DNA from 3 places in the Oceanobacillus sp. FSL K6-0118 genome. Region 2 is predicted to be linked to each of the others. Evidence: riboswitches for the same ligand, from Rfam matches in the RefSeq annotation. Region 2 holds a riboswitch; each other region holds the start of a gene.

Region 1 (2,278 bases), on a different contig from region 2:
ATCGTTTCCACTCTCATCGAACGATCAATTTTACGAGCAAATGTTAAAACGAGAAAAATAGTAATAAAGGCAAAAACAACGCTTAAAAATGGTAAGGTGAATGCTCCAATATATGGCAGGGAAATACCAAAAAAGATGGTGACAACTGCACCCACTGAGGCACCTGAAGAAACCCCTAATGTATAAGGATCTGCTAATGGGTTTCTAAGTAGACCTTGAAAGGCAGCACCAGCAATGGCTAGTGCCGCCCCAACAAGTCCTGCTAAGATGACTCTTGGCAATCGAATATTTAATACAATACTTTGATACATCGGGTCAATATGATCAATAGAATAATGAAAGATTTCTGCACCAATAATTTGAACGATGTCTACTATTGGTACAGAAACCGTACCGATAGATATCCCCAATAATAAAGAAAGAATCGTAAATATAGTTGCTAATGTATAGGCAAGAATCTTATTCTTCGCTAAATATTTCAGGGTAAACTGCTTTCGCAACTTCTTTAACTCCTTCAACAAGTCTTGGGCCTGGACGACTTACAAGATCAGTTTGGACATCAAATACTTGGTCTTCCTTAACTGCAGTGACATCTTCCCAACCTTTTCTTTCCTTCACTTGGTCTATAGCATCTTCTGTATACTCACCATACGTCGTAATGATGACATCAGGATTATAGCCTAACAATGTTTCTTCATCTACTTTAGGCCAACCTTCCTCCTCTATAGCGTTATCTGCATTTATTGTGGCTAATATCTCATCCATAAATGTATTTTTTCCACCTACATAAATTTCTGGCGCAGGGGAAATTTCAAAAATAACAGATTTCTTATCTGCCACTTCTTCTGCTTTTGCTTGAATATCATCAAATTCATTCTTCATATCGGTTATGATTGTTTCCGCTTCTTCCTCGGTACCAGTTACTTGACCAATCATTTGAATCGTATCATATACTTGATTGAAATTTGTTGCATCATTTACAACAAGAACTGGGATACCAGAATCTCTTAATTGTTGAAATCCCTCTTCAGAACTTCCCATACTAGAAGCATGTGCTAATACTAAATCAGGCTCTAAAGATATAATTTTTTCAATATTAAATTCCATTCCACCAATTTTTTCAATATCCGCAACTTCTTCCGGATAATTATCGTTGTCAGATACTCCAACTACCTTATCACCTAAGCCTAATGCAAAGGCAATTTCTGTATTACTTGGAATTAGAGAAACGATTTTTTCAGGCTCTTTCTCAATCGTTACTTCTTGGTCTGTTGCATCCGTAATGGTTACTGGGAATGCTTGATCTCCTGCTTGTTCCGCTTGTTCTGTATTTTCAGCATTATTATCAGTGTTTGCATCCTTTGGTTCTTCACTACCACAACCAGCAATCATTCCAATTGCGAAAAACATTAAAAATAAAAGCGACATTAACTTTTTCATTCTTTACAAATCCCCCTTAGAAAACTTGGCATTCTCCATACTTTTGGATGAATGCCTTAGTTGCACTCATGAAAATCTTTACGGTGGGGCGAGTAATCGGATCCCCAGATGGAAAAGATTTTTATGCTTTCCTAACTGCTAAATACTTTTGTAAAACAAAAAACATCTCTACAGATGAACGTAAAGATGCAGATAATTCCAGATAGTATAATCCTGTCACCACCTTCCTCCCATCCTCGTAGGTACTAGTGCGTTGAATTAGGCAGGTATCCTGGCTCATGATCATTGCTTACTACACCTTCCCATACATAACGTATAGTGGTATTTGTAGTTCGCTCCCATTTACAGTGGCGGGACCGCGTTGGGTTTGCACCAACTTCCCTTTTAAGAGGTTGTTCAAAAAGTCCGGTGAAAATGACACTTCGCATTTCGCATGAATGCTTGCTTTTCCGTTCCTCACGTATTTACTGCATACGTTCCGGTAACGAAAGCTACACCGCCTCGAACTGCGACGCACAGGACGTGCTAGTATCGGCGTTGCAAAAGGACGTTGCGCAGTTAGCCGACCTCGGTCCTTTTCATCTCCCTTTTTGAACACTCACTTTCAGTCTATATTAGACACCTAATTCCATTTCGTATATAATTTTCCATTACTATTTTATCATACTACTAAATACGCAAAATGAAAACAAAGCATACTCTTTTTATAGCAAATCATGCAGAATTATGACATATTAAGATTAATTTTGGAACGTGAATCAAATGGTTCGTATACTTTTTTCTCCAAATATAGAAAACTAATGATAAAATATTACTATTAATAGTTTCTTTACAGAAA
Region 2 (2,278 bases):
TAAGTCTTTCGAATGTTCAAACGTTCCTTTTTTAGAGGTCGGATGTAGAATCCGTAAATAAAGAAGGCGCGAAAGTATTTCATTCAGATCATATTTGAATTCATACTCCTGAGATATCTTCTGGCAAATTTTATCCAGTTTTAACCCATGGTAAATAGATTGTAAAAAGAGGTAACCAGCATTAAATAGCGTCTGTTTATTCAATGGTATTTGCTTGGCAGGACTGTATTTGGTGACGATTTTATAGTTTCGTTCCTTTTCTTCCAGTGTTAACTTTTTAGCGTATTCTTTTGCCCAGGTATAGGGATCCACACCAGGATGCTTTTCTAAAATTTCTTTGTCATTTCCCAAGGCTTCAACAACTTTGGTTGTCCTTTTATTGCCCCGATAAATATCTTTAATTACAAAATAAGACTTGGAATTTTTAGAACGACTCACTTTAATACGCATAAAATTACCCCCAAAGCAGCTAATGTTACCTTAATTATAGTATATTACGAAATGTTACGCAATAAAATTATGAAAAATTTGACAAAAAAATAAAGCCGTACCAAGGCTTTTGCGCGTTTTTTTTATTTAAGGGTGTCAAACTCCCGGAGTCCGTTATTCTGGGCTCTTGGAATATACAAAATTTATGTAATTATTGAAATATTAAAGCGACGATGTTATACTTGGACTAATTCAATAGGTTTAAGGAATAGGTGCAATAAAATACTTTTTTAATGCAATCTTTTTATTGCTTAAAAGGGAAATCGGTTAAAATCCGATGCTGTCCCGCAACTGTGTATGGGAGCGATTCGATTATATACCACTGTTTTCATTCATATGAAAATGGGAAGGTTCGAAAAGTGATGACCATGAGCCAGGAGACCTGCCTATTCTAGCAACATCCAAACCTACGAGGATAGGAGGTGTTAGATGCGACTGGGTTGACATGATAGCCATTGTTATCATGCTTCATCTTAATCCGCTTTTTATGTGTTTATGCATGCTAACAACTTCTATAGGGAGTTGTTTTTTGTTTTCTGAAATAAAATCGGAACACTTGGAGGAAAACCCAATGTATGGGACCGTTAGTTATTTTATTAAAAGGTTAAAGGAAATCATGATGAATAATTTAGTTGTTGATCAAGCATCTACATTGCAAGTGTGTTATTCACAAATAAAACAAGAGATTCGTGCTTACGCAGAAAATAAAGAGAAAGAGGAGGCTTATTTACTTAATTTTGAAAGGGCTTTCGACAATGTACGAAAAGATTTACTAGGACAAGAGGGGGAGTTTGATGAAAACGAATATTGACTTTGTTCCAGGCCTTGAAGGGGTTATTGCAGCAGAAACAGCGATTTCTTTGCTTGATACAGAACAAGAAAAAATCATCTTAAGAGGCTATGATCTTATTGAATTGTCGCAGCGATATGATTATTTGGATGTTGCGCATCTGCTTTTAGAAGGTAAATTACCTAATTTAGAAGAAAAAAGTGAAATGGAAGAAAAGCTGAAGGCTGAATACCATGTTCCTACTTTTGTAAACGATGTTTTTTCTTTATTGCCTAAGCGGTTACACCCGATGGATGGATTGAGGACTGGTTTATCTATTTTAGCCGGCATTGATAAGAACATGGATGATCGTTCTATAGAAGTGAATAAAAACCGGGCCTATGAACTATTAGCAAAGCTTCCGACCATTACCGTAAATAGCTATAGAATTCTAACTAACGATGAGCCCATTTCCCCACGTAAAGATCTACCGTATAGTGCGAATTTTTTATATATGATAACCGGAAAAGTGCCATCAGAACAAGAAATGGAAATTTTTGATCGATCCCTACTTTTATATAGTGAGCACGAAATGCCAAATTCAACATTTACAGCGAGAGTCATAGCTTCCACACAATCCGACTTATACGGATCCTTAACTGGTGCAGTTGCATCACTAAAAGGGAATTTGCACGGGGGAGCGAATGAGGCTGTGATGCATATGTTGCTAGAAGCTAAAACAGTCGCTGGATTTGAAAAAATGCTAATGGGTAAGTTGGAACGGAAGGAAAAGATTATGGGGTTTGGACATCGTGTATATATGAAGAAAATGGATCCACGGGCATCTATTATGAAGGAATCTTTAAAGCAACTCTGTGAGAAAAAAGGTGATTTTTTATTGTTAGAAATGTGTGAAGCTGGAGAAAAGATAATGGAGGAAGAAAAAGGCCTATACCCTAATCTTGATTATTATGCTGCTCCAGTATATTGGATGCTTGGAATTCCAATTGCATTGTATAC
Region 3 (2,278 bases), on a different contig from region 2:
AGTTGCGATCTCATAATCCGTTTCATGATATCGATTGCCGGCACTTTTCTTTTGGATTGAAGTGGTGCTTCGATACACTGTTCGTATTTTTCTCGAAAACTCCCACTTCCCTTTTGCTCATCAAAATAGTCTTCTAATGAAAAGCCCATAACCTGACGAATTTCATGCGGATCAAATAAATACCATTCCCCTCTCTTATCTACTTGTTCCATAAAGTAATCAGGTAGACAAACTCCGGTAAAAATATCATGAGCACGCATTCGATCGTCGCCATTATTTAACTTAAGATCTAAAAATGCCTCAATATCTCGATGCCATACATCTAAATATACTGCGATTGCGCCTTTCCTCGTTCCTAACTGATCAACACTTACAGCTGTATTATTTAACTGTTTAATCCATGGAATTACTCCACTGGACATCCCCTTAAAACCTTTTATATCACTACCTCTGGAACGAATTTTACCCATGTAAACCCCGATTCCACCGCCATTTTTAGATAACCTAGCAATGTCTGTATTACTATCATAAATGGACTGAAGGCTGTCATCGACTGTATCAATGAAACAACTAGATAGCTGACCATGGGTTTTGCCGGCATTTGCTAGCGTTGGGGTTGCTACTGTCATATACAAATTACTTAGTGCCCAGTATGCCTCTTCTACTAGTTGCGTCCGTCTTGATTTATCTTCATTTTGCATTAAATGCATCGCAATAATCATCCAGCGTTCTTGTGGTAGCTCATGTGTATTCTTCTCAAAATCTGTAGCCAAATATCTAGTAGCTAAAGTATAAATCCCTAAGTATGTAAAATTCATATCCTTATCTGGGTCTATTAAATCCCCAAAATAATTAATTTCATCTTCCGTATACTTTCCCAGGAAATGACTGGAATATATACCTTTATCCGTTAAACTCTTTATTAGTTTAAGAAATGATCCGTATTTTTTATTTTTATCGTCGTAATTTCGGTTTATTGCTGCCTGTTTATATAATCTTTGTAAATAAAGTCTTGCGGCAAAAAAGGACCAATCTGGGTTTGCCTCATCTATTTCTTCTAGCGCCTTTTTTATTAGAAAATCTAATCCTTTTTCATATTCTTGATAATGGTTAAGACTTGTCTCTACTTTTTCTATGAATAAGCCTATGTCTAAGGATAGACCTTTTGCCGCCTTTTCTATCACCTTATTTAACTTTTCGCTTTCTTTGACCATTTCTCCAATCATCTTAGCCCTCCTTATATATTAAACGCAAAAAAGCCGTTCACCTGAGGATGCATGAACGGTTATAAACGACAGAAAGTATGTACCAATCTATCATTTCACCATCCCTCACCCCGGGGATTTGAAACTAAAGAAAAATGGCAGGTATCCTGACTTGTGTATCAAACCTACTAGAGCCCTTCCCATATCACAGTCTTTAATGCCTGTTAATACAGTGGGTTTCTCTTTCGTAACACTTACAGTTGCGGGGGCAGTTCTAGATTTACACTAGATTCCCTATTAAGACTACAGTCACCATTCGTCTATTCACTATATATAGTATTTTCTTTTGCTGTTATGTACAATATATTGATGAATCAAACATATCATAGAGTTTAATAGAAAGCAATACAAAAAATACATAAAGAAGACTTCCATCAGTGGGGGCTTTTTCCTTCATCCCCCACTGATGGTTAGCCACACTTATCGGACCTTTACGGCAGTTAATCTCCCATAGAGGCTTGAAGTGGGATAAAAAGGCACAAAAGCATTTCAAAATGCCCTTGTGCCTTTTATTTTAATAGATTTGATACTAGTTTAACACCGCACGATCACTACCAAATTGTTCGCCACGAATGCGTTGGAATTCGTGCAGAAGATTTTCGATAGTAAGATTTTGCTTTTCTTTCCCACGAACATCGAAAATAATTTGCCCTTTATCCATCATAATTAATCGATTTCCTAAATCCAATGCTTGTTGCATATTATGGGTAATCATTAATGTTGTTAATCCGGATTCTTTGACAACCTTTTCTGTCAAACTTGTAATTAATTCTGCACGTGACGGGTCTAGAGCAGCTGTGTGCTCATCTAAAAGAAGAATATCTGGCTGTGTAAAGGTAGACATTAATAAGGATAATGCCTGTCTTTCCCCACCTGAAAGTAATCCAACTTTTGCAGTTAATCGATTTTCTAGACCTAAGTTTAGAGTCTTCAAATAATCTCTAAACATCTCTTTTCGCTGTTTTGTAACACCTAATTTAAGTTTTCTCTTTCTTATACGAGAATACGCCATC

The links. Region 2 has a riboswitch for cobalamin ahead of MHI02_RS17955 (hypothetical protein). Riboswitches for the same ligand answer to the same signal wherever they lie in the genome.
Region 1: it holds a riboswitch for cobalamin, as region 2 does, so the genes downstream of both, MHI02_RS04975 (ABC transporter substrate-binding protein) here and MHI02_RS17955 (hypothetical protein) in region 2, are expected to answer to the same signal.
Region 3: it holds a riboswitch for cobalamin, as region 2 does, so the genes downstream of both, MHI02_RS00190 (ribonucleoside-diphosphate reductase subunit alpha) here and MHI02_RS17955 (hypothetical protein) in region 2, are expected to answer to the same signal.

What each region holds. Positions count from the first base shown of each region.
Region 1 is NZ_JBBOVR010000001.1:958,461-960,738, reverse strand. It holds gene MHI02_RS04980 (FecCD family ABC transporter permease) at 1-500, opposite strand, end outside; gene MHI02_RS04975 (ABC transporter substrate-binding protein) at 460-1,440, opposite strand; cobalamin riboswitch at 1,685-1,880, opposite strand.
Region 2 is NZ_JBBOVR010000003.1:35,163-37,440, reverse strand. It holds gene MHI02_RS17960 (IS1634 family transposase) at 1-450, opposite strand, end outside; cobalamin riboswitch at 683-893, shown strand; gene MHI02_RS17955 (hypothetical protein) at 1,019-1,300, shown strand; gene mmgD (citrate synthase) at 1,284-2,278, shown strand, end outside.
Region 3 is NZ_JBBOVR010000001.1:46,134-48,411, forward strand. It holds gene MHI02_RS00190 (ribonucleoside-diphosphate reductase subunit alpha) at 1-1,226, opposite strand, end outside; cobalamin riboswitch at 1,346-1,537, opposite strand; gene MHI02_RS00195 (ABC transporter ATP-binding protein) at 1,795-2,278, opposite strand, start outside.